3 regions of the Streptosporangium sp. NPDC050855 genome follow, and region 3 is predicted to be linked to each of the others. Evidence: predicted binding sites of a transcription regulator. Region 3 holds the regulator's gene; each other region holds the start of a gene.
What was found. Region 3 encodes LexA, which represses DNA repair genes until DNA is damaged. Its sites were predicted from a motif close to TCGAACANNTGTTCGA; they were not measured.

Region 1: a site for LexA is predicted at 8,386-8,401, ahead of ACIBCT_RS31335 (DUF6504 family protein). Genes of this name have one in related genera too.
Region 2: a site for LexA is predicted at 2,355-2,370, ahead of recA (recombinase RecA). Genes of this name have one in related genera too.

The regions. Positions count from the first base shown of each region.
Region 1 covers NZ_JBITFY010000019.1:63,707-73,852, forward strand. The annotation lists gene ACIBCT_RS31295 (lactate utilization protein C) at 1-239, opposite strand, end outside; gene ACIBCT_RS31300 (lactate utilization protein B) at 335-1,720, opposite strand; gene ACIBCT_RS31305 ((Fe-S)-binding protein) at 1,783-2,679, opposite strand; gene ACIBCT_RS31310 (FadR/GntR family transcriptional regulator) at 2,738-3,475, shown strand; gene ACIBCT_RS31315 (sulfatase) at 3,434-4,954, opposite strand; gene ACIBCT_RS31320 (LLM class F420-dependent oxidoreductase) at 5,065-6,084, shown strand; gene ACIBCT_RS31325 (response regulator transcription factor) at 6,299-6,949, shown strand; gene ACIBCT_RS31330 (DUF4328 domain-containing protein) at 7,088-8,020, shown strand; gene ACIBCT_RS31335 (DUF6504 family protein) at 8,049-8,327, opposite strand; gene ACIBCT_RS31340 (serine/threonine-protein kinase) at 8,694-10,146, shown strand, end outside.
Region 2 covers NZ_JBITFY010000010.1:50,376-60,521, reverse strand. The annotation lists gene ACIBCT_RS20525 (regulatory protein RecX) at 1-349, opposite strand, end outside; gene recA (recombinase RecA) at 1,105-2,247, opposite strand; gene ACIBCT_RS20515 (hypothetical protein) at 2,788-3,072, shown strand; gene ACIBCT_RS20510 (DUF3046 domain-containing protein) at 3,101-3,295, opposite strand; gene ACIBCT_RS20505 (VOC family protein) at 3,389-3,877, opposite strand; gene ACIBCT_RS20500 (DEAD/DEAH box helicase) at 4,563-9,950, shown strand; gene ACIBCT_RS20495 (amino acid adenylation domain-containing protein) at 10,044-10,146, opposite strand, start outside.
Region 3 covers NZ_JBITFY010000003.1:474,230-484,375, forward strand. The annotation lists gene ACIBCT_RS10110 (vitamin B12-dependent ribonucleotide reductase) at 1-2,570, opposite strand, end outside; gene nrdR (transcriptional regulator NrdR) at 2,656-3,117, opposite strand; gene ACIBCT_RS10120 (hypothetical protein) at 3,753-3,932, opposite strand; gene lexA (transcriptional repressor LexA) at 5,068-5,778, shown strand; gene leuS (leucine--tRNA ligase) at 6,111-8,579, opposite strand; gene ACIBCT_RS10135 (hypothetical protein) at 9,135-10,146, shown strand, end outside.

The sequences.
Region 1 (10,146 bases), on a different contig from region 3:
ACCTCCGCATCCCCGGCACGCGCCCGATCCACCGGGACAGGAACCGAGCCCGAGGCCGGGACCGGGACCGAGCCCGAGGCCGGGACCGGGACCGAGCCCGAAGCCGAGGCCGGAGCCGAGCTTGGAACCGAGGTCGGAACCGAGGCCGGGACGGGAGCCGTGAGCGGCGACCCGCGGTAGGCGCGGGTGATCTCGACCTCCGGGGCTCCGGCGACGGCGGCCCGGATCCTCGCCAGGATCCGCTCCCTGCTTCCGGCGCTTCCGGCGCTTCCGGTGCTCCGCGTGCTTCCGGCGCTTCTCGTGCCGCTCGCTCCGTCGGCGGGTGTTCCGGCGGTCATCGGGCGCCTCCGTCGGTACGGTTCCACCAGTCGCGGAAGGACTCGGCGGGGATGTCGGGGACGTCGCGGGTGTCGGTCCAGGCCGCCAGCGGTCCTGGCAGGCGGCCGGGGACGAACCTGCGCAGGCGCCCGCCCAGCCGCTGGACGCCCGCCAGCCGTGCCGGGCGGTCGAACACCCAGCCCGCGGCGCGCATGCCCAGCCGCTCGGCACGCGCGTGGCGGACCTTGCCGCGCAGGTGGACCAGGACCTCGGGGATGTCGATGGCGACCGGGCAGGCGTCGAAGCAGGCACCGCACAGCGTCGAGGCGTACGGCAGCGACGCGTCCAGCTCCGAGGTGGTGCCGCGCAGCTGCGGGGTGAGGATCGCCCCGATCGGCCCGGGATAGACCGAGCCGTACGCGTGGCCTCCGGCGCGCTCGTAGACCGGGCAGACGTTCAGGCAGGCCGAGCAACGGATGCAGCGCAGCGCCTGGCGGCCGACCTCGTCGGCCAGCACGTCGGTGCGGCCGTTGTCGAGCAGCACCAGGTGGAACTCCTGCCCCTCGACCGCACCCGTCCAGGTGGAGGTGTAGGGGTTCATCCGCTCACCGGTGGAGCTCCTGGGCAGCAGCTGGAGGAAGACCTCCAGGTCCTGCCAGCTCGGCAGCAGTTTCTCGATGCCGACCACGCTGATCAGCGTCTCGGGCAGGGTCAGGCACATCCGCCCGTTGCCCTCGGACTCCAGGACCACCAGCGTGCCGGTCTCGGCGATCATGAAGTTGGCGCCGGAGATCGCGACCTTGGTCGACAGGAAGCGCTCGCGCAGGTGCAGGCGGGCCGCCTCGGCGAGGGCGCGCGGCTCGTCGGTCAGGTCCTCGGGCGCGGCACGGCCCCAGTCCGCCATCCTGTCCTGGAAGATCTCGCGGATCTCCGAACGGTTGCGGTGGATCGCCGGGACCAGGATGTGCGAGGGCCAGTCGTCGCCGAGCTGGACGATCAGCTCGGCCAGGTCGGTCTCGTACGCGGTGACGCCCTCCCGTTCGAGCGCCTCGTTGAGGCCGATCTCCTGGGTGGCCATGGACTTGACCTTGACCACGCTGGTCTCGCCGGTGGCCTTGACCAGGTCCGCCACGATCCTGTTGGCCTCCGCCGCGTCGGCGGCCCAGTGGACGTGCCCGCCCGCGGCGGTGACGGCCTCCTCCATCAGCAGCAGGTAGCGTTCCAGGTCGCGCAGGGTGTGGTCCTTGATCTCCTTGGCCGCCCGGCGGAGCTCGGCCCAGTCGGGCAGCTCGCCGACCACGGCGGCCCGCTTGCCGCGGATCGTCCGGGTGGCCTTGCGCAGGTTGTACCTGAGCTGCGAGTCCTGCACGGCCACGGCGGCGTTCGCCGGGAAGGCGGGCATGCCCAGGAACGTGCCGCCCGCCGCGGGACCGCGCGCCGTCCCGTTCCGGGGGCCGGGGGCGTTCACCGGGTCACCTCCGTGGCGGCGAGGATCTCGGCGAGGTGCATGATCCTCACTCCGGCGCGCTGGCGCCGCAGGGTCCCGCCGATGTGCATCAGGCAGGAGTTGTCGGCGGCGCAGAGCACCTCGGCGCCGGTGGCCGTGACGTTGTGCACCTTGTCCGCGCACATGGCCGCGGAGATCGCGGGGTTCTTCACCGCGAAGGTGCCGCCGAAGCCGCAGCACTCCTCGGCGCCCGGGAGCGGGACCAGCTCCAGCCCCCTGACCTGCCGGAGCAGCCGCGTGGGCCGGTCGCCCACGCGCAGGCCGCGCAGCGAGTGGCAGGTCGGGTGGTAGGTCACCCGGTGCGGGAAGTAGGCGCCCACGTCGGTGACGCCGAGGACGTCGACGAGGAACTCCGACAGGTCGTGCACCTTCGGCGCCGTCTCGGCGACCGCGGCGGCGAACGAGCCGGGCTCGGCGGCGGGGACGAGGCTCCCGGTGACCAGGCCCGGCGGGGGGCCGCCGGCCGTTCCGGACGTGACCGTGGCCGTGCCCTTCGCCGTGCCCGCCGCGACCGTGTCCTTTGAGGTCGTGGCGGGCACGGCGGGCACGGCGGGCGCGGCGGGCGCGGTCCCGGGGGTACGGGCCAGCCGGGGGTACTGCTCGCGGACCATCGCCGCGCACGACCCCGAGGGCGCCACGATCGCGTCGTACCCGGCGAAGACGTCCAGGAAGTGCGCGGCCAGCCGCCTGCCCTCGTCGGGGTACCCGGTGTTGACGTGCATCTGGCCGCAGCAGGTCTGCGCCTGGGGGAACTCGACGTCGCAGCCGAGGCGGCGCAGCAGCGTGACGACCGCCCGCCCGGTCCCGGGGAACAGCGTGTCGTTCACGCAGGTGATGAAGAGGGCGACGCGCACGGCGCTCCTTCCGTTCTATGGTCTGACCACAGTATGGTCTGACCATATTCCCCACAAGGTGGAGGGCCTGTTGAGCGGCTGGCAGCCGGTCCGGCGTACCCGGGCCTTCGAGGACGTGATCGCCCAGATCGAGCGGCGCATCGCCGGTGACGGCCTCACGGTCGGCGACCGCCTGCCCGGCGAACGACAGCTCGCCGAGCAGCTGCGGGTGAGCCGTTCCTCGGTACGCGAGGCGATGCGCGTCCTGGAGACGCTGGGGGTGGTGTCGTCCCAGGTGGGCAGGGGGCCGGACGCGGGCGCCTTCCTCATCTCCCGGCCGGCCGACGCCCTGAGCGACCTGCTCAGGCTGCACCTCGGCCTGTCCAGCCTCTCGCTGGAGGAGGTCGTCGACGCCCGCCTGATGATCGAACGGTGGTCGGCCTCGCACGCCGCCGTGCGCGGCGCCGACCTGTCGGCCATGACGGCGGCGCTGGAGCGGATGGACGCCGCGACGACGGCCGAGGAGTTCGTCGAACACGACACGGCCTTCCACGTGGCCATCGCCGAGGCGTCGGGGAACAGGCTGACCACCGCCATGATGCTCTCGCTGCGCGACTCGCTCCGCCGGTACGCGATCGAGGCGGTCGAGCGCCTGGGCGACACGGCCGGGCTGATGGCCGACCACCGCCGGATCCACCGGGCGATCGCCGGAGGGGACGCGGCCGAGGCGTCCACCGCGGTGGAGGCGCACCTGCGGCGGGCCTACCCGGGCATCTCACTGCCCCCAGGGAGTGAGCGGCATGGGTCCGGCGGGTAGCACGGGCGGCTCGGCCGCGTCGGCCCTGCGGCAGGTGGCGCCCGAGCAGGAGACCAGCGCGTCGAGCTGCCGGTTGAACTCGGCGATCACCGGCAGCGGGGTCTCGGCGATGATGTTGCGGAGCTGGTGGGGGTCGGCGACGAGGTCGTAGAGCTGGTACTCGCCGGTCGAGTAGCGCACGAAGGTGTGCCGGGCCGTCCGCATCCCCTGGTAGGCCGGGACCGGCGTCTGGCGGGCCGAGTTCGGGTTGATCGGCCGGTTGAACTCCAGCAGCACGTTCCGGCGCCACGAGGACGGCCGCTCCCCCCGCAGCAGCGGGAGCAGGGAGCGCCCCTCGGCGAAGTCCGGGAGGGTGATCCCGGCCAGGTCGGCGAAGGTCGGGGCCAGGTCCACGTTGGCGGCCAGGTCGCCGACCACGCCACCGGGTCGCACCCCCGGGCCGCGGACCAGCAACGGGACCCGGATGGACTCGTCGAAGGGCGTGGTCTTGCCCAGCGCGATCCGGTGCTGGCCCAGGTGGAACCCGTTATCGGAAGCGAAAAAGATGTACGTTTCGTCGAGCTTTCCCGAGACCCTCAGGGACTCCACCAGGGTGCCGACCATGTCGTCCACGCCGAGCATGGCCCGCAGCCGGTTCCGGTACTGCCGGTCGATCCGCCGGACCGTCCCGGCCCCGAACTGCGGGAGCGACCTGAGCCACAGGGGCTCGGCGGAGACGTCCGGCTGGTTGTAGGAGGGCAGGCGTGGGGCCACCTCGGTCGCGAAGGCGGCGGCGTGCCGCGCGGCGTGGTTGGCCGGGTTGTGCGGGGCGACCGGGGCGAGGTAGAGGAAGAACGGGTCGTCGTCCGGCAGGGAGACGAACGAGGCGGCCTTGGCGCTGAGCACGTCGGTCAGGTAGTCCTGCGGGGTGAACCCGTAGGCGCGCGGCGTGCCGTTCTCGTTGAGCGTGTAGCCGTACTCCTCGTACAGCCTGCGCACGGGCACGTCCCACTCGTCCCAGCCGGGAGGCACGTAGGCGGCGGCGGTGGTGCCGCCGGGGTAGTGGTTGAGGTACTTGCCCATCAGGCCGGTCCGGTATCCGGCCGACTTCATCCACGTCCCGATGTTGGAGCGTTCCAACCCCGAAAGATGATATTTGGTGAAACCTCCCTCGGGGGCGGTGTTGGTGAGCACGCCGTGGCTGTGCACGTACTGGGATCGCATGATCGACGCCCGTGACGGGCAGCACCAGGAGTTGTTCACGAAGAACCGGTCGAACCTGGTGCCGCCCTGACCGAGGAGCGCGGAGATGTTGGGAAATCTCCGCAGGTCCCCGGCCTCCAGGTCGTCGACCAGGATCAGCACGATGTTGGGCCGTCCCGCCGCCTGTGCCGCGGCCGGGACCGTTCCCACCGCCGGGGTCGTCCCGGCGGCGGCGAGCGCCAGGGCGAGCACGAGGAGGGAGATCAGGGAGAGGATTTTACGAGCGGCGTTGAGCACAAATGCACGCTTCCCTGGAGAACGAATTTCGACACCTCACACTCGACCGAGCAATATAGAACGTGTTCTAATTATGGGGCGCGTCCGGCGCATGTCGCGAGGAGGTCCCCGTGAGCACCGACCTGAGACTCGGCCTGAACCTCGGCTACTGGCAGCGGAACGCCGACGACGCCACCGAACTCGTCCAGGCCGCCGAGCGGCTGGGGTACGAGTCCGTATGGACGGCAGAAGCATACGGTAGCGATGCCTTCACCCCTCTGGCCTGGTACGGCGCACGGACGTCCCGCATCAAACTGGGCACCTCCGTGGTGCAGATCTCCGCCAGGACCCCGGCGGCGACGGCGATGACCGCGATGACGCTGGACCACCTCACCGGCGGACGGCTGCTGCTCGGCATCGGCGCGTCGGGCCCCCAGGTGGTCGAGGGCTGGTACGGCGTGCCGTTCCCGAAGCCGCTCGCCCGCACCCGCGAGTACGTCGAGATCATGCGGAAGGTCTGGCGCCGCGAGGAGCCGGTGACCAGCGACGGCGAGCACTACCCGCTCCCCTACCCCGGTGGCGCCGGCCTGGGCAAGCCGCTGAAGCTGATCACCCGTCCGCTGCGCCGCGAGATCCCCCTCTACCTGGGCGCGGAGGGCCCGAGGAACGTCGCGCTCGCCGCCGAGATCGCCGACGGCTGGCTGCCGCTCTTCGTGTTCCCGGAGAAGATCGAGCAGATGTACGGCCCCTCGCTGGCCGGAGCCGGGCCCGACTTCGACATCGCCGCCATGGTCATGACACTGATCACCGACGACGTCCGGGCGGCGCTGGACGGGGTCAAGATGATGCTGACCCTCTACATCGGGGGCATGGGCGCCAAGAGCCGCAACTTCCACGCCGACATCATCGGCAGGATGGGCTACGCCGAGGCCGCCGAGGAGATCCAGGCGCTCTACCTGGCCGGCCGCAGGGACGAGGCGTTCCGTGCGATCCCGGACGAGCTGGCCGACGGCATCTCTCTGGTCGGCCCGGTGGGCCGGATCCGCGAGCGCCTGGAGCCGTGGCGCAAGAGCCCGGTGAGCGACCTCCTGGTGATGGGCCCCCGCGACGAGACCTCCCTGCGGGCGATCCGGGACCTGGTCCTCGGCTAGCGACCCCGCCGTCGCACCCCGCCGACAGGCACCGCACCCGCCGACCGGCCCGGGTCGACACCGATCCGGGCCGACACCGGTCCAGGCCGACTCCGATCCGGGCTGGCGCCGGTCCAGGCGGGCCGGTCCGGGACGGTCCGGGACCGCCGTCCGCGCGGGCACATCGGCCGGATGTCCGATCCCGCCCCTCGCGCGGGCTGGCAGAATCCATCAGGTGACGATTCGGGTGCTCATCGCTGACGACCAGGAGCTCGTGCGGACGGGGTTCCAGATGATCCTGGACGCCCAGCAGGACATGGAGGTCCTGGCGACGGCCGCCAACGGCGCCGAGGCCGTCGAGCTGGCGCGCAGGCTGCGGCCCGACGTGTGCCTGCTGGACATCCGGATGCCCAAGCTGGACGGCCTGGAGGCCACCCGCATCCTGGCGGGGCCGGGGGTGACGGACCCGATGAAGGTGGTCATCGTCACCACCTTCGACCTGGACGAGTACGTCTACGGCGCGCTGCGGGCCGGCGCGACCGGCTTCCTGCTCAAGGACAGCGGGCCGACGCTGCTCATCGAGGCGATCCGGGCCGCCGCGGCCGGTGACGCGCTGGTCTCGCCGTCGGTCACCGTACGCCTGCTCGCGCACCTGGCCCATCCGCGGTCCGGGGCGAGCCGGCCCCCGGCCGAGCCGCTCACCGAGCGCGAGCTGGACGTGGTCCGGCTGGTGGCCAGGGGGCGGACCAACCAGGAGGTCGCCGCCGAGCTCTTCGTCTCGCTCTCCACCGTCAAGACCCATCTGGGGAGCATCCAGGCGAAGCTGGGCGCGAGGAACCGGGTGGAGACCGCGGCGTGGGCCTGGGAGTCCGGCGTCGTGAGCTGAGCGGAGCCGCGGGAAACAGGCGGGAAACGGGGCCGGAGGGGCAACGCGGGACGGACGGGCCGGACGGGTCCGATTAGCGGAAGAGCCTACGGGATAGGAAAGAGGCAGGTCCTCGGCGCATGGCGGGGGGAGATATACATGCGCTCTATCCCATCTCCACAGAAAAGGGCGACCTCGGCCGTCTACCTCGCGCTCACCGCGCTGGTGCTCGCGGCCACCGCCCTGGTGGTGTTCGAGCGCGCCCGCGGCAGGCGCCTGGTCGTGGAGATCTCCAGGCTGGGTGGCGACCCCCGGTCCCCGGGCGCGGAGGCGGTCTTCGGAGCGGTCACCGTCTTCGCGATTCTGATCATGCTCTTCGCCGGGGCCGCGATCGCGTGCGCGGTGGCGTACCTGAACTGGCTGGTCCGCGCCCGCCGGTACGCCGACCTGCCCGCGATCTTCCCGGTCCTGGCGAGCTGGCTCGTGCCGGTGGTCAACCTGTTCGCTCCCGCGCTGCTGGTCGACCGGCTTTGGTGGGCCTCCCGGCCGCCGCTGGACCGCCGCGAGCGCTGGGTGGCGCTGCTGTCCGCGTGGTGGCTGAGCTGGCTGGTCGCGCTCACCCTGGTGCTGGTACGGCTCTGGCCCGGCGCCTCCCACGGGGGCGGGAGCCTGACCGGCTTCGGGATGCTCGAACTGACCGCGGTCGTGGTCGCCTCCCTGCTCTGCGGGGCGACCGTCCGGCAGATCAGCGCCGTCCAGGCCGCGGGCGCCGGGCACCGTCACCGGGAACCGGCCGGACGCCGCCTCTTGCGGCCTCCGGCGGAGACGTCCGCGCCCCTCGCCACGACCGCATCCGCGTCCCCGGACCCGCAGGACTCCCCTCCCGTCTCCGCGTCCACCGCCCCGTCGGCCTCCCCGCCCGTCTCCCCGTCGGTCCCCCCGACCGGCTCCCCGTCCGGCTCCCGGGAGGCGGACACCCGCGAGGAGGGGCCGCGACGGGCCGGGCGGCCGGCCCCGGAGCAGGTGCCGCAGACCGCACAGGAGCCCGTCCGGCGGGAACGCGCCCAGGAGGTCCACCCCGCCGGGCAGTGAACCCCGACGGGAGATCGGGACAGGGCGATCAGGGCGGGGCGTCGTCCCATGCCCGGACCAGCAGCCAGTCGGCGCCCGCGGTGTCGAAGCGGAGCTCGTAGGTGCCGGCCCGGCCGCCCGTGGCGGCCTCGGCCCGCCAGAACCGGCGCTCTCCCGGATCGGTCTCGGAGATCTTCCACCACTCGCGTGCGACCACCCAGTGGTCGAGGACCCGGTGGACGGTGTAGAGACGGTCGCGCCAGACGAACTGGACGGGCCTTCCCTCGCGGGTCCACACCTCGACAGGGTCGCCGTAGAGTCTGCTCACAACGGTCTTCTCCCCGCGGCTTTCGGACGAGCACCCGGGGGAAGGCGGGCCTGGAGTATCGAACATACGTTCTCACGCCGCCGGACGCAAGTCACCGGGCCGCTCACGAGAGGGCCGGTGCCCGCCCGGGCGCGGACTCCGGAGGTCACGCCGTACGCCGGGCCGGTCGGCATGGACGGCGCACCCCGGCATCACCGGCTCTCCGGCCCCGGACCGGCGTACGACCACGGGCTCCCCCGCCACGGGACGCACCGGCGGCGGACGGCCGGGAAAAAGTGCGGCTGCCGCTGTTGCGACCGCCGACGCGCGACAACGGATCGGTAGGCTGATCCCCTCATGTGACGGCGTATGCGGTTAGGTACAAGGGTGAACAACCTCAGTCCCGACGAACCCCTGCAGATCGGCCGATACCGCGTGCTCAGCAGGCTGGGGCGGGGCGGGATGGGCACGGTCTACCTCGGCGCGTCCCCCGACGGGCAGCAGGTCGCCATCAAGGTCATCAACCCCGAGTACAGCCAGCACGAGCGGTTCCGGATGCGTTTCCGCCGCGAGGCCGACGCGGCGCAGCGGGTCCGCAGGTTCTGCACGGCCGCGGTCATCGAGGCGGCGCTCGACGGCGACCAGCTCTACGTGGTCACCGAGTACGTCGCCGGCCCGAACCTGGAGGAGGCCGTCGACTCCGGCGGGCCGCTCCGCGGCTCCAGCCTGGACGCGCTGGCCGTCGGGGTGGCGACCGCGCTGACCGCCATCCACGGCGCCGGGGTGGTGCACCGCGACCTCAAGCCCTCCAACGTGCTGCTCTCCCCCGTCGGTCCCCGCGTGATCGACTTCGGTATCGCCCGCGCGCTGGACACGCTCAGCGGGATGACCGGGACCGGCGAGATCCTCGGCACCCCCCGCTACATGGCGCCCGAGGTGCTGCGCGGCGAACCGGTCTCGGCCGCCTGCGACGTGTTCTCGTGGGGCTGCCTGATGGCCTTCGCCGCCAGTGGCCGAGCGCCGTTCGGCGGCGAGGCGCTGCCCGCGGTGCTGTACCAGGTGCTCAACACCGAGCCCTCCCTGGAGGACATGGAACCCGCGCTGCGCGGGATCGTCGGCCACGCCCTGGCCAAGGACCCCCGGCGCAGGCCCACCTCCCAGCAGCTGCTGGACCACCTGGTCGGCCGCTCCGCAGCGCCCGAGCAGGCGGCCCACTCGGTACGCGCCTCCTGGCAGGGGCCGGCACCGGTGCGGGAGGGCGGCCCCTGGACCGCGGGCGGACCGGCGGGCCCGCCCGCCGGCCCGGGACCGGGCGGCCCCGGGCCGGACGCCCCCGGACCGGGCGGCGCCTTCCACGGGCCCGGCACCGCGGCCCCGGCGTTCACCTGGTCCGGCCGGACGGTCTCCGACGTGCCGCCGACCGCGCCCTCCTCGCACCAGGGCCCCGGACACACCCTGCTCGGCACCGGGCCGGGCGACCCGGGGACCGGCCGGCCCGGATCGGTCACCGGGCGGCGGAAACTGGCCGTCGGCGCGGTCGCGGCGCTCCTGCTGGTCACGGGCGGCGCGCTCGGCGTGCGCATGGCGCTCTCACCGGGCGGCCCGCCCGAGAACCTCGCCCTGCTCTACCAGGACGACTTCACCCAGAGCGGCACCGGCTGGAGCGGCGGCGCCTACAACCCGCTGGTCAGCAGCTACGGTTACGCCCCCCAGGGCTACTACGCCATCGACGTCAGCGGCCAGTCCGCCGTCAAGCGGGAGCAGGCCCCGATCCCCTTCGTCCCCGCGCCGCCCGCGACCCCCGATCCCACGGCGAGCCCCACACCGGTCACGCCGAGCC
Region 2 (10,146 bases), on a different contig from region 3:
GCTCCAGGGAGCGCGTGGAGGAGAGCTTGCGCCGCACCAGGGCGCGGGCGGTCTCGGCCTCCTGCTCGGGGTCGAGCTGCTCCACCGCGTCCTTCACGGTCTCCTCGTCCACGCCCCGGTGGCGGAGCTCGGAGGCGAGCGCCTTGCGGGCCAGGCCGCGACCGGCATGGCGCGAACTCACCCAGGCCGCGGCGAACGCCTCGTCGTCGATGAGCCCGACCTCAGAGAAGCGGTCCAGCACGGCGTCCGCCGCCTCCTGGGGCACCTCACGCTTGCGCAGCGCCTCCGCGAGCTGTGCCCGGGTACGCGGCGCCATGGTCAGCAGCCGCAGGCAGATCCCCCGTGCCACCGCCTGCGGATCGGCGTCGGCCCTGCGGCTCGCCGGCGTCCTGCCGCCGAATCCCGCGGAGCCCGAACCCCAGGCGCCCGAACCAGCGGCACCCGAACCCCCCGGGCCCGAACCAGCGGCACCCGGACGCGGGTCGTCCGGACCCGCCGCGCCCCATCCGGTGGCACCGGATCCGCCGGTCGCGTCATCGCCCGCCCCACCGGCCTCACGAGCCGAGGTGTCCGGGAAAAGCCCCGAGGATCGGCCTCCCGAGGAGCGTCGTCCGCCCCACCCCCCGCCGCCCCGCCGGCCTTTTCCCCCACCGGTACGCTCACCGTCGCGTTCACCACGGCGCGAGGCACCGCGTGAACCGCGACGTTTCCCGCCCGACGAGCCGTTCTCGGAATCGCCGAAACCGCTGTCTTCTCCGAACATGGCCGGAGGAGGAGAATCGGCCTCCCAGCCGCTCGGGGAGGCGTCCGAGCCGTCCTGCCGATCGGTCTCCGAGCCGGACGAACCGGCCCGTCGCCCGCGCCCGGAGGCGGACGAGCCGCCGCCACGGCGCCCTCCCGGACGCCCCGGGCGTCCCGGGCGTCCTGAGGCGGACGGGTCACCGTCCCAGAGGTTCTCGGACACGGGCGGGTCGCCGTCCCGCCCGCGTCCGCTCCCGGGCGACGAGTCGTCCCGGGTCACGTCGGGCCAGGCTCCCCAGTCTCTCGGCCCGGCCGCGTCGGCCGGACCGGAGTCAGGTCCCGTCGTCATCGGTCAGGCCCGGGTCAGGCGTCACCCGGCTTGGGGGCGGCGGCTGCCTTGGCCCCCCTGCCGGCTCCGGCCGCGACCGGGGTCGGAGCGGCACTCCGGCCGGAGGGAGCCGAAGCCGGAGCGGCGGCGGCGGCCGGCGCCGGAGTCGCCGGGCTGTCGACGCGCGGGCCGACACCGAGCTTCTCCTTGATCTTCTTCTCGATCTCGTTGGACATGTCGGGGTGGGTCTTGAGGAAGTTCCGGGCGTTCTCCTTGCCCTGACCGAGCTGGTCACCCTCGTAGGTGTACCAAGCGCCGGACTTCCGGACGAAACCGTGCTCGACGCCCATGTCGATCAGGCCACCCTCGCGGGAGATGCCGACGCCGTACAGGATGTCGAAGTCGGCCACCCGGAAGGGCGGGGCCATCTTGTTCTTGACGACCTTCACCCGGGTGCGGTTGCCGACCGCCTCGGTGCCGTCCTTGAGCGTCTCGATGCGGCGGATGTCGAGACGGACCGAGGCGTAGAACTTCAGCGCCTTTCCACCGGTCGTGGTCTCGGGCGAGCCGAACATGACGCCGATCTTCTCGCGGAGCTGGTTGATGAAGATCGCGGTGGTGCCGGTGTTGTTGAGCGCGCCGGCGACCTTGCGCAGCGCCTGGGACATCAGGCGGGCCTGGAGGCCGACGTGGCTGTCGCCCATCTCGCCCTCGATCTCGGCCTTGGGCACCAGGGCCGCGACCGAGTCGATGACCAGCAGGTCGACGGCGCCGGACCGGATCAGCATGTCGGCGATCTCCAGCGCCTGCTCACCCGTGTCGGGCTGGGAGACGAGGAGAGCGTCGGTGTCGACGCCCAGCTTCTGGGCGTACTCCGGGTCGAGCGCGTGCTCGGCGTCGATGAACGCGGCGATGCCGCCGGCGCGCTGGGCGTTGGCCACCGCGTGCAGGGCGACGGTGGTCTTTCCCGAGGACTCGGGACCGTAGACCTCGACGATGCGGCCGCGCGGGAAGCCGCCGATGCCGAGGGCCACGTCCAGCGCGATGGAGCCGGTGGGGATCACCTCGATGGGCGCCCGGGTCTCGTCGCCCAGGCGCATGATGGAGCCCTTGCCGAACTGCCGCTCGATCTGAGCGAGCGCGGTCTCGAGCGCCTTCTCGCGGTCGTTAGCTGCCATGGGAGCCCCCCTGGAGGGTCGCGGGTTGGATCGGTTGCCAGCAAGCTACGGGGTGCCGCCGACAATTTCGGGAGGGCACGCCAGGAGTCTCGGCCTGTTCAATATAGCCGAACGATTGTTCGATCGCTGCCCGTCGGCAACACGCGTCGCGGAAGCCCCGGTACGCCCCGCGGCGGCCGTCGCGGGAAGCACTGGACGACGGTTCGCGGCGGGCGCGGGACCCGCCGGACCGCTGTCCGTCGGGGCGACGTCCATCGGACCGGTGTCCGCAGGAGGGGGCCGAATCCCGGCCCCCTCCGTCGGCGTCCCCGCGGACGACGCCCCTCCTCCCGGTGGGAGCGGCATGGGCCCTCCCCGTACGTCCCGGGTCGTCTCCGGGCCCGGTGCCCGGGTAGCCGGACCTCGCCGTCAGGGTCTCACCGTCCCGACGGGGAGCGCCGCGCCCCCTCCTGGCGGAGACATTCACGGGAATTGCCATGGCCTTGTTGTCACCGGGCTGACCTGGAGTGATCCTGAGAGAAACGATCCGAGGTGCCCGACGTGCCCGACGCGTTCACGCAGCAACGCCTAGTCCATCTCGACTCCCTGGCCGCCGAGCTCAGGCGGCGAGGGCTGGCGAGCCGCACCCTGGGTGGCGCCACTCCGGTGCTGTGGGTGTGGCATCCGGACAACGGCAGGCAGACGATCGTCTTCGCCACCCCCGCCAGGGACGGCTGGCTGTTCGTGTGGTCGCCGGACGGTCAGCAGAGCGCCGACGACCCCTCGCGCACGGCCGAGGCGGTGGGGAGGCTTCTGGGCCCGCCCGCGGGGCCGGATGCGTCCTGAACGGGACCGGCACCCCGCCGGGCCCCCGTCAGCGCAGGCGCGGGGAGACGTCGGTGACCCCGCACACGGCGTGCCAGACCTCCTTGGCCCCGACACCCTCGGCCAGCGCCTGGATCACGGTCCGGCCCCCCAGGTCGGCGATGATGTAGTCCTGGGCCCACGACTCGGCGTACTGGTCACCGAAGTGCAGCTTCATCCGCTTCCAGAAATCCGACAGGCGCATGCCCCCAAGTATGCGTCCGGGCCGGGGATGCCGGGTCCCGTACCGGCGCGCCGGCGATGGGCACGGGCGCGGTCCGGCGCGGCGGGACCGGGCTCAGAGCACGCGGGAGCCGTACATCTCCCCCAGCGGGTCGGCGAGCAGTTCCAGCCGCGCCCCGTCGGGGTCGGCGAAGTAGACGGAGGCGCCGCTCTCGACCTGGTGCGGTACGCCCTCCGCCTCCAGCTTGCCGCACAGGCGCTCCCAGGTGGAGGGGTCCACCGAGATGGCGATGTGGTGGAGCCCGCCGAGAACCTCCCGGTAGGGCCCCAGGTCCAGGCCGGGAAAGTCGAAGAAGGCCAGGAGGTTGCCGTTGCCGATGTCGAAGAAGAAGTGGTTCGAGCCCGGGTAGTCACGGTTCTCGATGATCTCCGTGAGCGGGAACTCCAGGAGCTCCTGGTAGAACGCGATGGTCGCCTCGACGTCGGAGGAGATCAGCGCGAAGTGGTGCAGCCCCCTCGCGCTGCTCGGCGGCCGGTGCGCCCTGAGGTGCTCCGCCTTGATCCGCTCGCGTGCCGCCCGGACGGCCTGATGGTCGATGCTCACCGCTAGCTCACCACTCAATGCGTTGTACGTCCGTCAGGGTCATGTCCGTGACGACAGGGGGCCAACCTATCCCGGACGCCACGCGACCGGGACGACACCTCGGCCGGCGGACGGGATCAGGACGGTGCCTCGGCCGGCGGACGGGATCGGGACGGCGAACCGGCACGGGCACGGGCATCGCGGAGCCCGTACGGGTGTCACGGGACGCCGGGAGAGCCCCCGCGTTCCCCCGCCGGGGTTGCCGGGCTTCACCGGGTCTCCGCGGGGCGGGACCGCAGGAGCCCACGAGAGGCGCGCCGGAGACCCACCGGGATCTGCCGGGATTCGTCGCGAGCCCGGATCCGTCGCGAGCCCACCGGGATCCGCCGAGGACGTACCGGGGGCCTGCCGGGGCTTCTTCAGGACCGGTCGGGACCGGTCGGGACCAGTCGGGACCAGTCGCGATTCGCGGGACCTCGGGGGACCTCGGGGGACCTCGAGGGGTCCGGGCCTCCGGGGATCCGCCGAGGTCCGGTGCGGCCTCGCGGTGGGTCCATCGGATCGTGGCGTCCCTGCCCGCAGGTCGCGGACCGGCCCGCCGGCCACCTTTCCGGCCTGGTCGGCGGGGACGGATTCTGTCGGTGGGGCCGGGCAGTATGGATGACGGACCCGGCAGGTCGGCCGAGCCGGAGCTAGGGGGCAGTCGATGAGCGAGACCAGCGGGACGGACGGGGCGCTCGGGCACTTCACCCCGATGACCAGGGAGTGGTTCACCGGGGCGTTCGCCGCGCCGACAGCCGCCCAGGAGGGGGCCTGGTCGGCGATCGCCCGGGGCGACAACACCCTGGTGGTCGCGCCGACCGGTTCCGGCAAGACGTTGGCCGCGTTCCTGTGGTCTCTCGACCGGCTGGCGGCCGAGCACTCGGCCACCGACGCCGGGCAGGCCGCCGCACGGACGGGTGACGGGCGGCCCCTCACCGGCAAGGTCGGCACCGGGCGGACGGGTGACGGGACCGCCGGTGACCCCACCGGTGGCGAGCGGGCGAGCGGCGTAAGGGCCGGTGGCGGGCGGCGCCCGCGCGGGGACGGCGAGCCTCCCAGGCTCTGCCGGGTCCTGTACGTGTCCCCGCTCAAGGCCCTCGCGGTCGACGTCGAGCGCAACCTCAGGGCGCCGCTGGCCGGGCTGGAGCAGACCGCGCGGAGGCTCGGTCTCCCGGTGCCGCGGATCTCGGTGTCGATCCGCTCCGGGGACACCCCGGCCGAGGAGCGGCGCCGGTTCGCGACCAAACCGTCCGACATCCTGATCACCACCCCCGAGTCGCTGTTCCTGCTGCTCACCAGCCAGGCTCGCGAGGCACTGCGCGGCGTGGAGACGGTCATCGTCGACGAGGTGCACGCGGTGGCGGCGACCAAGCGCGGCGCGCACCTGGCCCTCAGCCTGGAGCGGCTCGACGCCCTGCTCGAACGGCCCGCGCAGCGCATCGGCCTGTCGGCGACCGTGCGGCCGGTGAGCGAGGTGGCCGCCTTCCTGGGCGGTTCACGCCCGGCGACCGTGGTCCAGCCGCCCTCCGAGAAGCGGATCGAGGTCGAGGTGGTCGTCCCGATCGAGGACATGACCGAGCTCGACACCGCCCCCGCCCCACCACCCCAGGACGATGACCGCTGGCTGACCGAGACCCCCGCCAGGCGGTCGATCTGGCCGCACGTGGAGGAGCGGCTCCTCGACCTGATCGGAGCCCACCGCTCCACGATCGTGTTCGCCAACTCGCGCAGACTGGCCGAGCGGCTCTGCACCCGCCTCAACGAGCTGGCGTGGGAGCGACGGTCCGAGGGCACGGAAGGGGCCGCAGAGGACGCCGGGCAGGACCACACCGACCGGACCGGCCCCGGAGGAACCGGACCCGGAGGGGTCGGCTCCGGACGGGCCGGTCACGATCGGTCCGATCCCGAAGAGGCGGATCACACAAAGGCGGGCGGGACGGCGGGGCGGGCGCGTCCGGCCGCGGGGTCCCCTCCGGCGTCCACCTCCACCCCGGCGGCCATGATGGCGCAGGCAGGAGCGGCCAAGGGGGTCGTCCCGGAGATCGTCCGGGCTCACCACGGGTCGGTGTCGAAGGAGGAGCGCTCGCAGATCGAGGAGGCGCTCAAGTCCGGCCGGCTGCCCGCCGTGGTCGCGACCTCCAGCCTGGAGCTCGGCATCGACATGGGGGCGGTGGACCTGGTGGCCTGCGTGGGGGCCCCGCCGAGCGTGGCGAGCGGCCTGCAGCGGATCGGCCGGGCCGGGCACCAGGTGGGAGCCGTCTCACGCGGTGTGATCTTCCCCAAGTACCGGGGCGATCTGGTCCAGACGGCCGTGGTGGCCGAGCGGATGCGAAGCGGCGAGATCGAGGACCTCCGCTATCCGCGCAACCCGCTCGACGTCCTCGCCCAGCAGATCGTGGCGATGACCGCGCTGGACGAGTGGACGGTCGACGAGCTCGAGGAGGTCGTGCGCCGGGCCGCCCCCTACCGGACGCTGCCCAGGAGCGCGCTGGAGGCCACGCTCGACATGCTCGCGGGGCGCTACCCGAGCGAGGAGTTCGCCGAGCTGCGCCCGCGCATCGTCTGGGACAGGGTGACCGGCACCCTGCGGGGCCGTCCGGGGGCTCAGCGCCTGGCGGTCACCAACGGCGGCACGATCCCCGACCGCGGCCTGTTCGGTGTCTTCCTGGTCGGGGAGAAGTCCTCCCGGGTGGGCGAGCTGGACGAGGAGATGGTCTACGAGTCGCGCGCCGGGGACGTGTTCGTGCTGGGCGCGACCTCCTGGCGGATCGAGGAGATCACCGCCGACCGGGTGCTGGTCACGCCCGCTCCGGGACAGCCCGGCAAGCTCCCGTTCTGGCACGGTGACACCGCGGGCCGCCCGGCCGAGCTGGGCAGGGCCATCGGCGCGTTCCTCCGCGAGATGTCGACGGCGGGCGCGGACACGGCGGGCACCACGGGCACGGGCACAGCAGGCGCGAGCACCTCGGGCACGGGCACCGCGGGCACGGGCACCGCGGGCACGGGCACCGCGGGCACGGGCACCGCGGGCACGGGCACCGCGGGCTCCGGCACCGGGAACGGCACCGGAACCAAGACCAAGACCGGGACCAGGACGAGCGGTGCGGCGGACGGCGCCACGGGTGGCGCGACGAGCATGGTGACGGGTGCCACGACGGACCCTGCCGAAGACGACGCCTCGACGGATCCCGCAGTCGGCACCGCGACCGGCACCACGACCGGCGGCGCGGCCACCACGGCCACCACGGCCACCGCCGCGACGGGCGCCACCGCCGCGACCACCGCTGCGAGCACCGTCAAGGGCGGCTCCGGGAAGGCGCGGGCGGGGAAGCGCGGCGCCGAGGACCTCACCCGGGACGACGCCCTGGGCAGGATCAGGGCGGCGGGGCTGGACGAGTTCGCCGCGGCCAACCTGCTCGCCTACCTGGCCGAGCAGCGGCAGGCCACGGGGTACGTGCCCGACGACCGGACGCTGGTGGTCGAGCGGTTCCACGACGAACTGGGCGACTGGCGGGTGGTGGTCCACTCCCCGTACGGGGCGCGGGTGCACGCGCCGTGGGCGCTGGCGATCGGGCGGAGGCTGCGCGAGCGTTACGGCGTCGACGTGCAGGCGGTGCACTCCGACGACGGGATCGTGCTGCGCATCCCCGACACGCTCTCCGATCCCCCCTCGGACATCGCGATCTTCGACGCGGACGAGATCGAGCGGATCGTCACCGAGGAGCTGGGCGGCTCGGCGCTGTTCGCGGCGCGGTTCCGCGAGTGCGCCGGGCGCTCCCTGCTGCTGCCGCGTCGTACGCCGGGCAGGCGGTCGCCGCTCTGGCAGCAGCGGCAGCGCGCGTCCCACCTGCTCGGGGTGGCCGGCCGGTACGGGTCGTTCCCGGTGGTGCTGGAGACGATGCGCGAGTGCCTCCAGGACGTCTTCGACGTGCCGGGGCTGGTCCGGCTGATGCGCGACGTCGAGGCGCGGCGGATCCGGCTGGTGGAGGTCGAGACCGAGAAGGCCTCCCCGTTCGCCGCGTCGCTGCTGTTCAACTACATCGGCGCGTTCATGTACGAGGGGGACGCCCCGCTGGCCGAGCGTCGCGCCCAGGCGCTCGCGCTCGACACGAGCCTGCTGGCCGAGCTGCTGGGCCAGGCGGACCTGCGTGAGCTGCTCGACCCCGATGTGATCGCCGACACCGAACGGGAGCTGGCCCGGCTGGATCGCCCGCTGCGCGACGCAGAGGACCTGGCCGACCTGCTCCGCTCCCACGGGCCCCTGCTGGCCGAGGACGTGAGCGTGCGCGAGGGCGACCCCGCGTGGCTGGCCGAGCTGGAGGGCTCCCGCCGGGCGATCAGGGTGCGGGTGGCCGGGCAGGAGCGGTGGGCCGCGATCGAGGACGCGGCCCGGCTGCGCGACGCGCTCGGTGTGCCGCTGCCGGTGGGGGTGCCGCACGCCTTCCTGGAGCCGGTCGACGACCCGCTGGGCGACCTGCTCGCCCGGCACGCCCGCACCCGCGCCTCCTTCCCGGCGAGCACGGCGGCGACCCGGTTCGGCCTCGGCCCGGCGGTCGTCGTCGACGCGCTGCGCAGGCTGGCCGCCTCCGGGCGGGTGGTGAGCGGGGAGTTCCGGCCGGGTGGCCGGGGCGAGGAGTGGTGCGACGCCGGGGTGCTGCGGACGCTGCGCCGCAGGTCGCTGGCCAGGCTCCGCAAGGAGGTGGAGCCGGTTCCGGCGGAGACGCTGGCCGCCTTCTCCCCCGCCTGGCACGGCATCACCGGCTCCCCGCAGCGCGGCAGGCCGCCGATCGACGCGCTGGTGGGCGCGATCGAGCAGTTGCAGGGCGCGGCGGTGCCCGCGTCGGCGCTGGAGACACTGATCCTGCCCGCGCGGGTGCCCGGCTACGATCCGTCGCTGCTGGACGAGCTGACCGCCTCCGGCGAGGTGATCTGGGCCGGGCAGGGGTCCCTGCCGGGCGGTGACGGGTGGGTGTCGCTCTACTTCGCCGACACCGCGCCGCTGCTGATCCCCGCTCCGGCCGACATCACGCTGACCCCGGTGCACGAGGCCGTGCTGGAGGTGCTGGGCGGCGGGGGCGCGCTGTTCTTCCGCGAGCTGACCAACCGGGTCGGCACGCTGCTCGACGGTTCCGTGCCGGACGACCGGACGCTCTCGGCCGCCGTGTGGGACCTGGTGTGGTCGGGCCGGATCACCGGGGACACCCTGGCCCCGCTGCGGTCCACGCTCGGGACGGGGCGTCCTGCGCATCGCCCGGCCCCGACCCGGCGCAGGCGCGCGGTGCTGCCGACCAGGAGCGGCCCGCCCACGGTGAGCGGGCGCTGGTGGGCACTGCCCGATCTCTCGCCGGAGAGCACCCAGCGTGCCCACGCCCAGGTGGAGGTGCTGCTGGAACGGCACGGTGTGGTGACCAGGGGCGCGGTGACGGCCGAGCGGCTGCCGGGTGGCTTCGCCGCCGTCTACCAGGTTCTCCGCGCCTTCGAGGAGAGCGGCAGGTGCCGCAGGGGGTACTTCGTGGAGGGTCTGGGCGGCGCCCAGTTCGCCCTTCCCGGTGCCGTGGACCGGATGCGCGCCGCCTCTCCCTCCGAGCAGCGGGGCCCGGCGCCCGAGTCCGAGCCGTGGGGCGCGGCCCCGGCACCCGCCCCGTGGGAGACGCGGAGACCGGAGCGGCGGCACGCAGGGGACGTCCGGCGGGCGGTGGTGCTGGCGGCGGCCGATCCCGCCAACCCCTACGGGGCGGCCCTGGCGTGGCCGGCCCGGCCCGAGCAGGCGTCCCACAAGCCGGGCAGGAAGGCCGGGTCCCTGGTCGTGCTCGTCGACGGGCACCTGATCCTCTACGTCGAGCGCGGCGGCAAGACCCTGCTCTCCTTCTCCGCCGACGACCGCCTGCAACCGGCCGTGGACGCCCTCGCGCTCGCGGTGCGCGACGGCGCCCTCGGGAAGCTGACCGTCGAGCGCGCGGACGGCACCGCCATCAACGACTCCCCGCTGGGCGCGGCCCTGGAGTCGGCGGGCTTCCATCCGACCCCCAGGGGGCTGCGCCTTCGGGCATAGGGGGCAGGTGGTCACGGGACCACCTGCCCTCCCCGCCCCTTCGCCGTCCTCACGACCACCGTTCTCACGAGGGCCGTCCTCACGACGGTCGCCTCAGCTCCCGACGGTGACCACCTCGCCGTCCCGCTCCCGGCGCCTCTGGATGGCCTGGAAACCGACCAGGTCGTCCGGGAGCGCGTCGGGGACGTCCACGTCG
Region 3 (10,146 bases):
GCGGAGAAGATGCCCAGGGCTGCGCGGTCGTCGTAGGGCAGGTGGTCCAGGGCCAGGCGGCGGAAGATGTAGTCCATCACCGAGGCCGCGATGCGCACGTCCGGGTCGTCGGTCATCCCGGCCGGGTCGAAGCGCATGTTGACGAACTTGCCCACGTACGTCTCCAGCGGCACCCCGTACTGCAGGCCGATGGAGATCGCCACCGAGAAGGCGTCCATGACACCGGCGAGGGTCGAGCCCTGCTTGGACATCTTCAGGAAGACCTCACCGAGGCCGTCGTCGGGGTAGGAGGAGGCGGTCATGTACCCCTTGGCGCCGCCCACGGTGAAGCGGGTGGTGGTGCTGGGGCGCTGGTTCGGCATCCGGCGGCGGGTCGGGCGGCTGATCTCCACGACCTTGATCTCCGGCTGGGCCGTGGCGGCCGCCTTCTCCTCGGCCTTGCGGTCCTCGGTCTTGCGTCCCGAGGCGGACAGCGGCTGGCCGACCTTGCAGTTGTCGCGGTAGACCGCCAGGGCCTTGAGGCCGAGCTTCCAGCCCTCCATGTAGACCTGCTCGATGTCCTCGACCGTCGCGGACTCGGGCAGGTTGACGGTCTTGGAGATGGCGCCGGACAGGAACGGCTGGGCCGCGGCCATCATCCGGACGTGGCCCATGGGGGCGATCGCGCGCTCGCCCATGGCGCAGTCGAACACCTCGTAGTGCTCGCGGCTCAGGCCGGGGGCGTCGACCACGTGGCCGTGCTCGGCGATGAACTCGACGATCGCCTCGACCTGCTCCTCGGGGTAGCCCAGCTGCCGGAGCGCGCGCGGGATCGTCTGGTTGACGATCTGCATGGAGCCGCCGCCGACGAGCTTCTTGAACTTGACCAGGGCCAGGTCGGGCTCGATGCCGGTGGTGTCGCAGTCCATCATCAGGCCGATGGTGCCGGTGGGGGCGAGCAGGGAGGCCTGCGCGTTGCGGTAGCCGTTCCGCTCACCGAGCCTGAGACACTCGGCCCACTGCCGGGAGGCCTCGCGGTGGATGGCGCCGTCCATCTCCTCGAAGGTGCGCAGCGCCTCGTTGGCCTCGTTGTGCTTGCGCATGACCCGCTTGTGCGCGTCGGCGTTGCGGGCGTAGCCGTCGTACGGGCCCACGACCGCGGCCAGCTCGGCACTGCGGCGGTAGGAGGCGCCGGTCATCAGCGAGGTGATGGCCCCGGCCACGGCCCGGCCGCCGTCGGAGTCGTAGGCGTGGCCGGTGGCCATGAGGAGCGCGCCGAGGTTGGCGTAGCCGATGCCGAGCTGGCGGTAGGCCCGGGTGGTCTGGTCGATCTTCTCGGTCGGGAAGTCGGCGAAGGTGATGGAGACGTCCATCGCGGTGATGATCAGCTCGGTGACCTTCACGAAGTTCTCGATGTCGAAGGTGTCGTCGTCCTTCAGGAACTTCAGCAGGTTGATGCTGGCCAGGTTGCACGAGGAGTTGTCCAGGTGCAGGTACTCCGAGCAGGGGTTGCTGGCGGTGATGCGGCCCGTCTCGGGGCTGGTGTGCCAGTCGTTGATCGTGTCGTCGTACTGGACGCCGGGGTCGGCGCACTCCCAGGCCGCCTTGGCCATCTTGCGGAACAGGTCCCGGGCGTCGACGGTCTCGATGACCTCGCCGGTGAGGCGGGCGCGCAGGCCGAACTTCTCGCCCTTCTCCACGGCGCGCATGAACTCGTCGGAGACGCGCACGGAGTTGTTGGCGTTCTGGTACTGGACGGAGACGATGTCCTTGCCGCCGAGGTCCATGTCGAACCCGGCGTCGCGCAGGGCGCGGACCTTGTCCTCCTCGCGGGCCTTGGTCTCGACGAACTCCTCGATGTCGGGGTGGTCGACGTCGAGGACGACCATCTTGGCGGCCCGGCGGGTCGCGCCCCCGGACTTGATGGTGCCCGCGGAGGCGTCCGCGCCGCGCATGAAGGAGACCGGGCCGCTGGCGGTGCCGCCGCTGGAGAGCAGTTCCTTGGAGGAGCGGATCCGGGAGAGGTTGACGCCGGAGCCGGAACCCCCCTTGAAGATCACACCCTCTTCCTTGTACCAGTCGAGGATGGACTCCATCTGGTCGTCGACGGCCAGGATGAAGCAGGCGCTCACCTGCTGGGGCGAGGCGGTGCCGACGTTGAACCAGACCGGCGAGTTGAAGCTGAAGACCTGGTTGACCAGGGCGTGCTTGAGCTCGTGGTCGAAGATCTCGGCGTCCTCGTCGGTGGCGAAGTAGCCGTGCTCGACCGCCGTCCTGGTGTAGACGCCCACCACCCGGTCGACGAGCTGCTTGAGGCTCCACTCGCGCTGCGGGGTGCCGACCGCGCCGCGGAAGTACTTGGTGGTCACGATGTTGGCCGCGTTGACCGACCAGGACCGGGGGAACTCCACGTCACGCTGCTCGAAGTTGACCGAGCCGTCGCGCCAGTTGGTCATGACGACGTCGCGGCGCTCCCAGGCCAGCTCGTCGTAGGGATGCACGCCCGGGGTGGTGAAGATCCGCTTCATCTTCAGACCCTTGCGCGGACGCTTGCCCCCGCGTGACACTGTGCCGCTGACGGTCTCCGTCATGACTTTCCCCCTCCTGGGACTCCGCAGAGCCCGCGAATCGGACCACACCAACGCGCCGTCTCACCCCCGGCGCCCGGGGCCTGTCTCACTTCTGTTCGGCGGAGCGCTCCGCCCGGAGCTGCTCGATCTCGGCCTCGAAGTCCGCCAGGGTCTCGAACCCCCGGTAGACGGAGGCGAAGCGCAGGTACGCCACCTCGTCCAGCTCGCGGAGCGGGCCCAGGATGGCCAGCCCGACCTCGTGGGCCGCGATCTCGGCGCATCCGGTGGCCCGGATGCTCTCCTCGACCCGCTGGCCCAGCTGCGCCAGGGCGTCCTCGCCGACGGACCGTCCCTGACACGCCCGCCGGACCCCGGCGATCACCTTGTCCCTGAAGAACGGTTCGGTCACGCCGCTGCGCTTGCTCACCATGAGCAGGACGGTCTCCTGCGTGGTGAACCTCCGCCCGCACTCCGGACAGGTGCGCCGGCGGCGGATCGCGCCGCCGTCCTCGGTGGACCGGCTGTCGATGACCCGGGTGTCAGGATGACGACAGAACGGACAGTGCACGTGTGCCGCCTTCCTGACCTGCCGAAGCGGCCCACCCACCTCATCCGCCCCACGACACGCGCGCGGATACGCTCGCGCACGCCTCTCGATCAGTCGAGAGGCGGTAATGGAACCACAATCTATGGTGAAGTGTTGAGGTGCAGCCACTAGATGTTGTGGTTCCAACCGTAGAAGTGCGCGACCATGAACGCAAGTTGAAAGGACCTTGCGGCGCGAAGTCGCTGATCAGCCGTTATTCCCCGGCGTGTCGCCGGTCCGCCCGATGTGCTCGCGCCCCCCGGGTCACCCGCTTCACCCACGCCCCGCCCGCACGCCACCGCTCCGCCCACGCCTCTGTCGTGCGTCACCCGTTCCGCCCACCGCGTCCCGCCCCCGGGCCGGCCGCCTCCCCCGCGCCCTGCCCGCACGTCAACCGCTTCGCCCACCGTCCCGCCCGCTTCACCCGTGCCCCGCTCGCGTCCCGGGCGCGGGTCCCGGGCGCGGGTCCCGGGCGCGCGGTGAGATCGCGCGCCCGGAGACGCCCCCCTTACGGCAGCAGGCTCCGGAGAAGGTCGAGTCCGGTGCCGGACCGGAACGCCGGGCCGCGGGGCCCGCCGGGGTCTGTGACGCGGCCGACCAACGGGACGGCCCTTCCGCTACGCCGGCGCCTCCACGACCCTCCACGGCGTGTCGCCCTTCCAGGGCGTGTCGCCGACGTGCGCCGTGACCGGGGACGGGCCCCGCCCTCCGGCCGGCTCGCCCGCCGAGATCGCGTCGATGCGCCCGCCGATCCAGAGCACTCCCAGGGTGAACAGCACCAGCGTCACCGCCGCCACGATCCTCCCACGCCGGGTGAGCCGGAGAGGCCGCCTGACCGCCTCGGGCCGGGACGTGACCGGCCGGAGAGCACCGGCCCCGGAGGCGCCGGAGCGGGACGTGCCGGAGCGGGGCACACCTGACCGGGGCGCGCTGGAGCGGGGCGTACCGGAGCGCTTTCCAGGGCGAGAGCGGCCGGGGCGGGACGGGACGACCTCGGGCGCGGCCGGCCCACCGGAGCGGGCGACGCCCGAGCGGGAGGCGCCGGGCCCGGGAACACCGGTCCGTGAGGCATCGTTCCGCGAGGCATCGTTCCGCGAGGCATCGGCCCGGGAGGCATCGGTCCGCGAGGTGCCGGTCCGAGCGGAGGAGCCGGACCGGGTGGCGCCGGACCTGGCGGCTCCGCGCCGGGTCTCGGCGCGCCCACCCCGGCCACGTCCGGACTCGCCGGAGCGGGCGGCTCCACGGCCGGATCCGGGCGGTGCGGGCCGGGAGCCGGAGAGGGGGCCCCCGGAGCGGAACAGCGCGGGAACCGCCTGCGCGGCACCACCGGAATCACCCGGACCGCCCGGGCCCGCCGGACCACCCGGTGCTCCCCCGCGCCGCGCCGTCCGCGCACGATCGGGCCCTCCGGCCGCTCCGGAGCCACGCGCTCCGGAGCCACGCCCGGACCCGCGCGCCGGGTCGGCCTCCCGTCCCGGCCCCGGCTCCCAGGCCGGGCCCGTCCGTCTGGCCGGGCCCGCCTCTCGCCCCGGGCCCGCCTGTCGTGCCGGATCCGCCTCTCGCCCCGGACCCTGCTCCCGCACCGGCCCCGGCTCCGGTCTCGGCGGCGGCACGAGCCGCAGACGCGGTGCGCCAGAGGCCCCAGAGGCCCCTGAGGACCGGTATGCCGCCCGGGATCGGGACGCGGACGTGGATCGCGGTGTCGTCGTGGTCGGTTTCATGGTGGCCCCCATCCCCTCGACCTGGCCGAACACATGTCGAAGAAAGATCGGCGAATCGAACACGATGTCGATCGAACTCCCGTACGATGTTGTACACCACGGCGTGGCCGATATCGAGGACATTCGAACAATTGTTTGAATATGATCTTGGGCCGAGATATGGTCGCTGTGTGCGACGTGTTCAATACAGATCGGGAGGCGAGGAGTTCGTATGAGCCAGCACGACCAGAACGGTTCGGCCGTCAGCGACCTGGCGGTGCGAAGGCGTGACTCCCTTGGCCTCACCCCCAGGCAGCGGAAGATCCTTGAGGTGATCCGGGACTCGGTGCAGCAGCGCGGCTACCCGCCGTCCATGCGCGAGATCGGTGAGGCCGTGCAGCTCACCAGCACCTCCAGCGTGTCGCACCAGTTGACGGCATTGCAGCGCAAGGGCTACCTGCGCCGTGACCCGCACCGGCCCCGCGCCCTCGAGGTGCGCCTTCCCGGCGAGCCGGTGCTCTGGGTGGATCCCGACTCCGACCAGGACGAGGCACCGGTCAGCCGGCCGACCGCCGCCTACGTGCCGCTGGTCGGGCGCATCGCCGCCGGTGGCCCGATCCTCGCCGAGGAGAGCATCGAGGACGTCTTCGCGCTGCCCAAGCAGCTCGTCGGCGAGGGCACGCTCTTCCTCCTCCAGGTGACCGGTGACTCGATGATCGAGGCGGCCATCGCCAACGGCGACTGGGTGGTCGTGCGCCAGCAGCCCGTGGCCGACAACGGCGACGTGGTCGCGGCGATGATCGACGGTGAGGCCACCGTGAAGACCTTCAAGCGCAGGGACGGCCATGTCTGGCTGGTCCCGCACAACCCCAACTACGACCCGATCCCCGGTGACGAGGCCACCGTCCTGGGCAAGGTCGTGGCGGTCCTCCGCAAGCTCTGAGGCACACGAGCTCCGGGGCACACGGCTCTAGGGCATCGGGACACGACGCGTCGCACGAAGCGGTACACGCCGATGGGCGGCACCCCTCGAAGGGGGTGCCGCCCATCGGCGTTCTCAACGGTTCTCACCGGCCCCTCGGACTCCCGGGTCCGGTCAGGGTTCGGGTCCTTGAGCCAGGGTCAGGGTTCGAGTCCTTGAGCCAAGGTCAGGGTCCCCGAGTCAGGGTCAGAACCAGGGCCGGAGGGCCGAGGCCCTGGGTTCCCGGCCCCTCCCCGCCCCGGTTCCCCGGTCACGGCCGGTCCGGACGCCCCGCGAGAGGCCGGGGTCACCGCTCAGGGGACGATGTTGACCAGCTTGGGCGCGCGGACGATGACCTTGCGCGGCTCGCCGGACAGGAAGGCCCGGACCTTCTCCGACCCCAGGGCCAGCGCCTCCAGGTCGATCTCGGAGATCTCCGGTGAGACCTCCAGCCTGTCGCGCACCTTGCCCGCGACCTGGACGACACAGGTGACGGACTCCTGGACCAGCAGCGCCGGGTCCGCCACCGGCCAGCCCGCCAGGGCGACCGAACCGGTGTGGCCCAGCCGCTCCCAGCCCTCCTCGGCCGCGTACGGCGCGACCAGCGACAGCATGACCGCCAGTGCCTCCGCGGCCTCCCTGACCGCGGGGTCTGCGGCGCCGGGCCCGGAGTCGATGGCCTTGCGCGCCGCGCTGGTCAGCTCCATCATCCGGGCCACCGCGACGTTGAAGCGGTAGGACTCGACCAGCTTCGTGACCTCGTCCACGGTGTGGTGGACGATCCTGCGCAGGCTCACGTCTCCGGCGGTGACGTCGACGCCGGGGGCCGAGGCCGCGCCCGCCTCGGCCATGACGCGGAACGCGCGGGCCAGGAACTTCTGCGACGCCGCCGCGGAGACGTCGGCCCAGTCGATGTCGTCCTCGGGCGGTCCGGCGAACAGCACGGTCAGCCGTACCGCGTCGACGCCGTGGGCGTCGATCTGCTGGCCCAGGTCGACGCCGTTGCCCAGGGACTTGGACATCGCCTTGCCCTGGTTGATGACCTGCCCCTGGTTCAGCAGGCGGGTGAACGGCTCGGCGAAGTCGACCATGCCCATGTCGTGCAGGACCTTGGTGAAGAACCTGGCGTACAGCAGGTGCAGCACGGCGTGCTCGACGCCGCCGATGTACTGGTCGATCGGGCCCCACCTGCGGACGCCCTCGATGTCGAACGGGCCGTCCTCGCAGGCCGGGTCGACGTAGCGCAGGAAGTACCACGAGGAGTCGACGAAGGTGTCCATCGTGTCGGTGTCGCGCCGTGCCGGGCCACCGCACTTCGGGCAGGAGACGTTGACCCAGTCCTCGGCCGAGGCCAGCGGGGAGACGCCCTTGGGCGCCAGGGCCTCACCGCGCAGGTCGGGCAGGGTGACCGGCAGCTGGTCGTCGGGGACGGGGACCTCGCCGCAGTCGCCGCAGTGGATGATCGGGATCGGGCAGCCCCAGAAACGCTGGCGGGACAGCAGCCAGTCGCGCAGCCGGAAGTTGACCGTCGCGCGGCCGGTGTCGCGCTCGCTCAGCACCTCGATGATCTTCCGGATCGCATCGGCCTTGGCCAGGCCGTCCAGCGGACCGGAGTTGACCATCGTCCCGTCGCCGGAGGTGGCGACACCGGTCTCGCCGGGGTCGGCCAGGCCGGTGTGCACGACCACCCGTACCGGCAGGTCGAAGGCGCGGGCGAAGTCCAGGTCGCGCTGGTCGTGGGCGGGAACCGCCATGATGGCGCCGTGGCCGTAGTCGGACAGCACGTAGTCGGCGGCCCAGACCGGCATGCGCTCGCCGCTGACCGGGTTGATCGCGTACCGGCCCAGGAAGACGCCGGTCTTCTCCTTCTCGGTGGACAGCCGGTCGATGTCCGACAGCTTCGACACCTCGGTCCGGTACGCCTCGAAGGCCTCGCGCCGGTCGTCGGCGACGATCTCCTCGGCCAGCGCCGCGTCCGGGGCGACCACGAAGAAGGTCGCGCCGTACAGCGTGTCGGGACGGGTGGTGTAGACGGTGACCGGCTCGTCCCGGCCCTCGATCACGAAGTCGACGTCGGCGCCCTCGGAACGGCCGATCCAGTTGCGCTGCATGGTCAGCACGCGCTCGGGCCACTTGCCCTCCAGCTGCGCCATGTCGTCCAGCAGCCGGTCGGCATAGTCAGTGATCTTGAAATACCACTGGGTCAGCTCGCGGCGGATGACCTCGGCCCCGCAGCGCTCGCACCTGCCGTCCTTGACCTGCTCGTTGGCCAGCACGGTCTGGTCGTTGGGGCACCAGTTGACCAGGCCGCCCTTGCGGTAGGCCAGGCCGCGCTCGAAGAAGCGGATGAACAGCCACTGCGTCCATTTGTAGTACGTCTCGTCGCTGGTGTGCAGGCGGCGCGACCAGTCGAAGGAGATCGCGTAGCGCCTGTAGGAGCCGGCCTGGGTCTCGATGTTGGCGTAGGTCCACTCCGCCGGGTGCGCGTTGTTCTTGATCGCGGCGTTCTCGGCGGGCAGCCCGAAGGAGTCCCACCCGACGGGGTGCAGCACGTTGTAACCGCGCTGGAACCAGTAGCGGGAGATGACGTCACCGATGGCGAACACCTCGGCGTGCCCCATGTGCAGGTCGCCCGAGGGGTAGGAGAACATGTCGAGCATGTAGCGGCGCTCACGCGGGTCGGCGGGGTCGTCGGAGGCCCGGAAGGGGTCCAGCTCCTCCCACCGCCGCTGCCACTTGACCTGCAACGCCTGCGGGTCATAGTGCTGGTCGTCGCTCTGCATGTCGGCTCGCTCGTTCACGTCAATCTTCCCTTGGGGTGTGTCCGCGTGGATGGCCTGACCCGTCCGGCCCAATACAAAAACCCTCCGCTCACGCGGAGGGCAGCCGCATCGGCAGGGCGCTCAGAGACGGGAGAGCCGATGCGGCCCGATAAGCAGGGTCGCGGCACGCATAAGGCAAGACTATCGCAGCCCGCAAGGGATATTCGTGGCCCGTACAAAGCGGGCCCGATCACGGCGAACGGCGGACGGCGATCCATGTTCACCGGCAGAATAGGGGTTTCCGCCCTATGACGGGCCGTACGGAACCCGACGGCCATGCGCCGGTTGTGACCTCGTATGTCTCTCGCGTTTACTCTTTCAACCGTGGCATATTCAGTAGAGCCGGGGGGCCCGGACCCGTTGGAGGTCGGCCTGCCCATGCAGGATCCGCCGACCGCTCCCACCGGGCTCCAGTTCAGGGGGGCGTTCTCCGGTTTCCCTGCGAGCCCCCCCGTCTCACGTGAGACCATGCCCAATACGCCTAATTCGGGCACCCGCGCGGGAGGTAAGGAAAGCATGGCCTCGGAGCAGTCCAGCCAGTCCCACCTGCCTCCGGCATGGCCGGAAGCCGCCGAGCCTGCGCCCTCGTGGGCGCAGGACTCCCTCGGCACCGGGCCCAGGCTGCCTCGCCCGCAGGACGGCCCGCGGGGCGGCGACGGCTCATGGCAGACCTCTCCCGGGGGCGGTGCCCCGGACGTACCCGGCGGCCGGCCGGGCCCGCAGGACGGTGGATGGACGGGGTCCGCCGCGCAGGACGAGGGGCGGCGGGCGGCCGGCTCGCCCCGCGACAGCTGGGCGGACGCCTTCAGCCCGCAGAGCGACCGCCGGGCACAGGCCCCCGACGCTCAGGGCGGCTGGGGGACCCCCGATTCCCCGGGCGGCCGTCCGCAGGACGCGGCGGGAACGCACGGCCGGGGCCACGACTCCGGCCCGCAGGCGCACCAGACCTCCCCGGGCAACGGCCCGTCCCACGGCGGCCCCTCCCACGGTGACCCGTCACAGGGATCGGGCTCCTGGACACCGGACCCGCTCGGGCTGGGCTCCCCGACCCCGGGGACGCGGCCGGAGGGCCAGGACCGTCACCCGTCCTCGCCGGGCACCGCGTGGCCGCCCTCCGCGCCCACGCAGGACGGCATCCCCGCCTACGGCGCGACCGACCCGCGGGGCCAGACCTACCCCGGTCACTCCGCCGCCGGCACTCCGGCCTCTCCGGCCTCCCAGGGCGGCAACGCCTGGGCGCAGGCCACCACTCCCCACGGCGACGGCTGGGCGAACACCTCCGGTCCGCGGCACGACGACCGGGAACAGGCGTCCGGCCCGTGGGACGGCCGGGCACAGGCCCCCGACGCTCAGGGCGGCTGGGGGACCCCCGATTCCCCGGGCGGCCGTCCGCAGGACGCGGCGGGTCCGTACGGCGGCCGGGGTCACGACGGCCCGCAGGCGCACCAGACCTCCCCGGGCAACGGCCGGCCGCAGCCGGCCCCCTACGACAGCGGCCCGTCCCACGGCGGTCCCTACGACGGCCCCT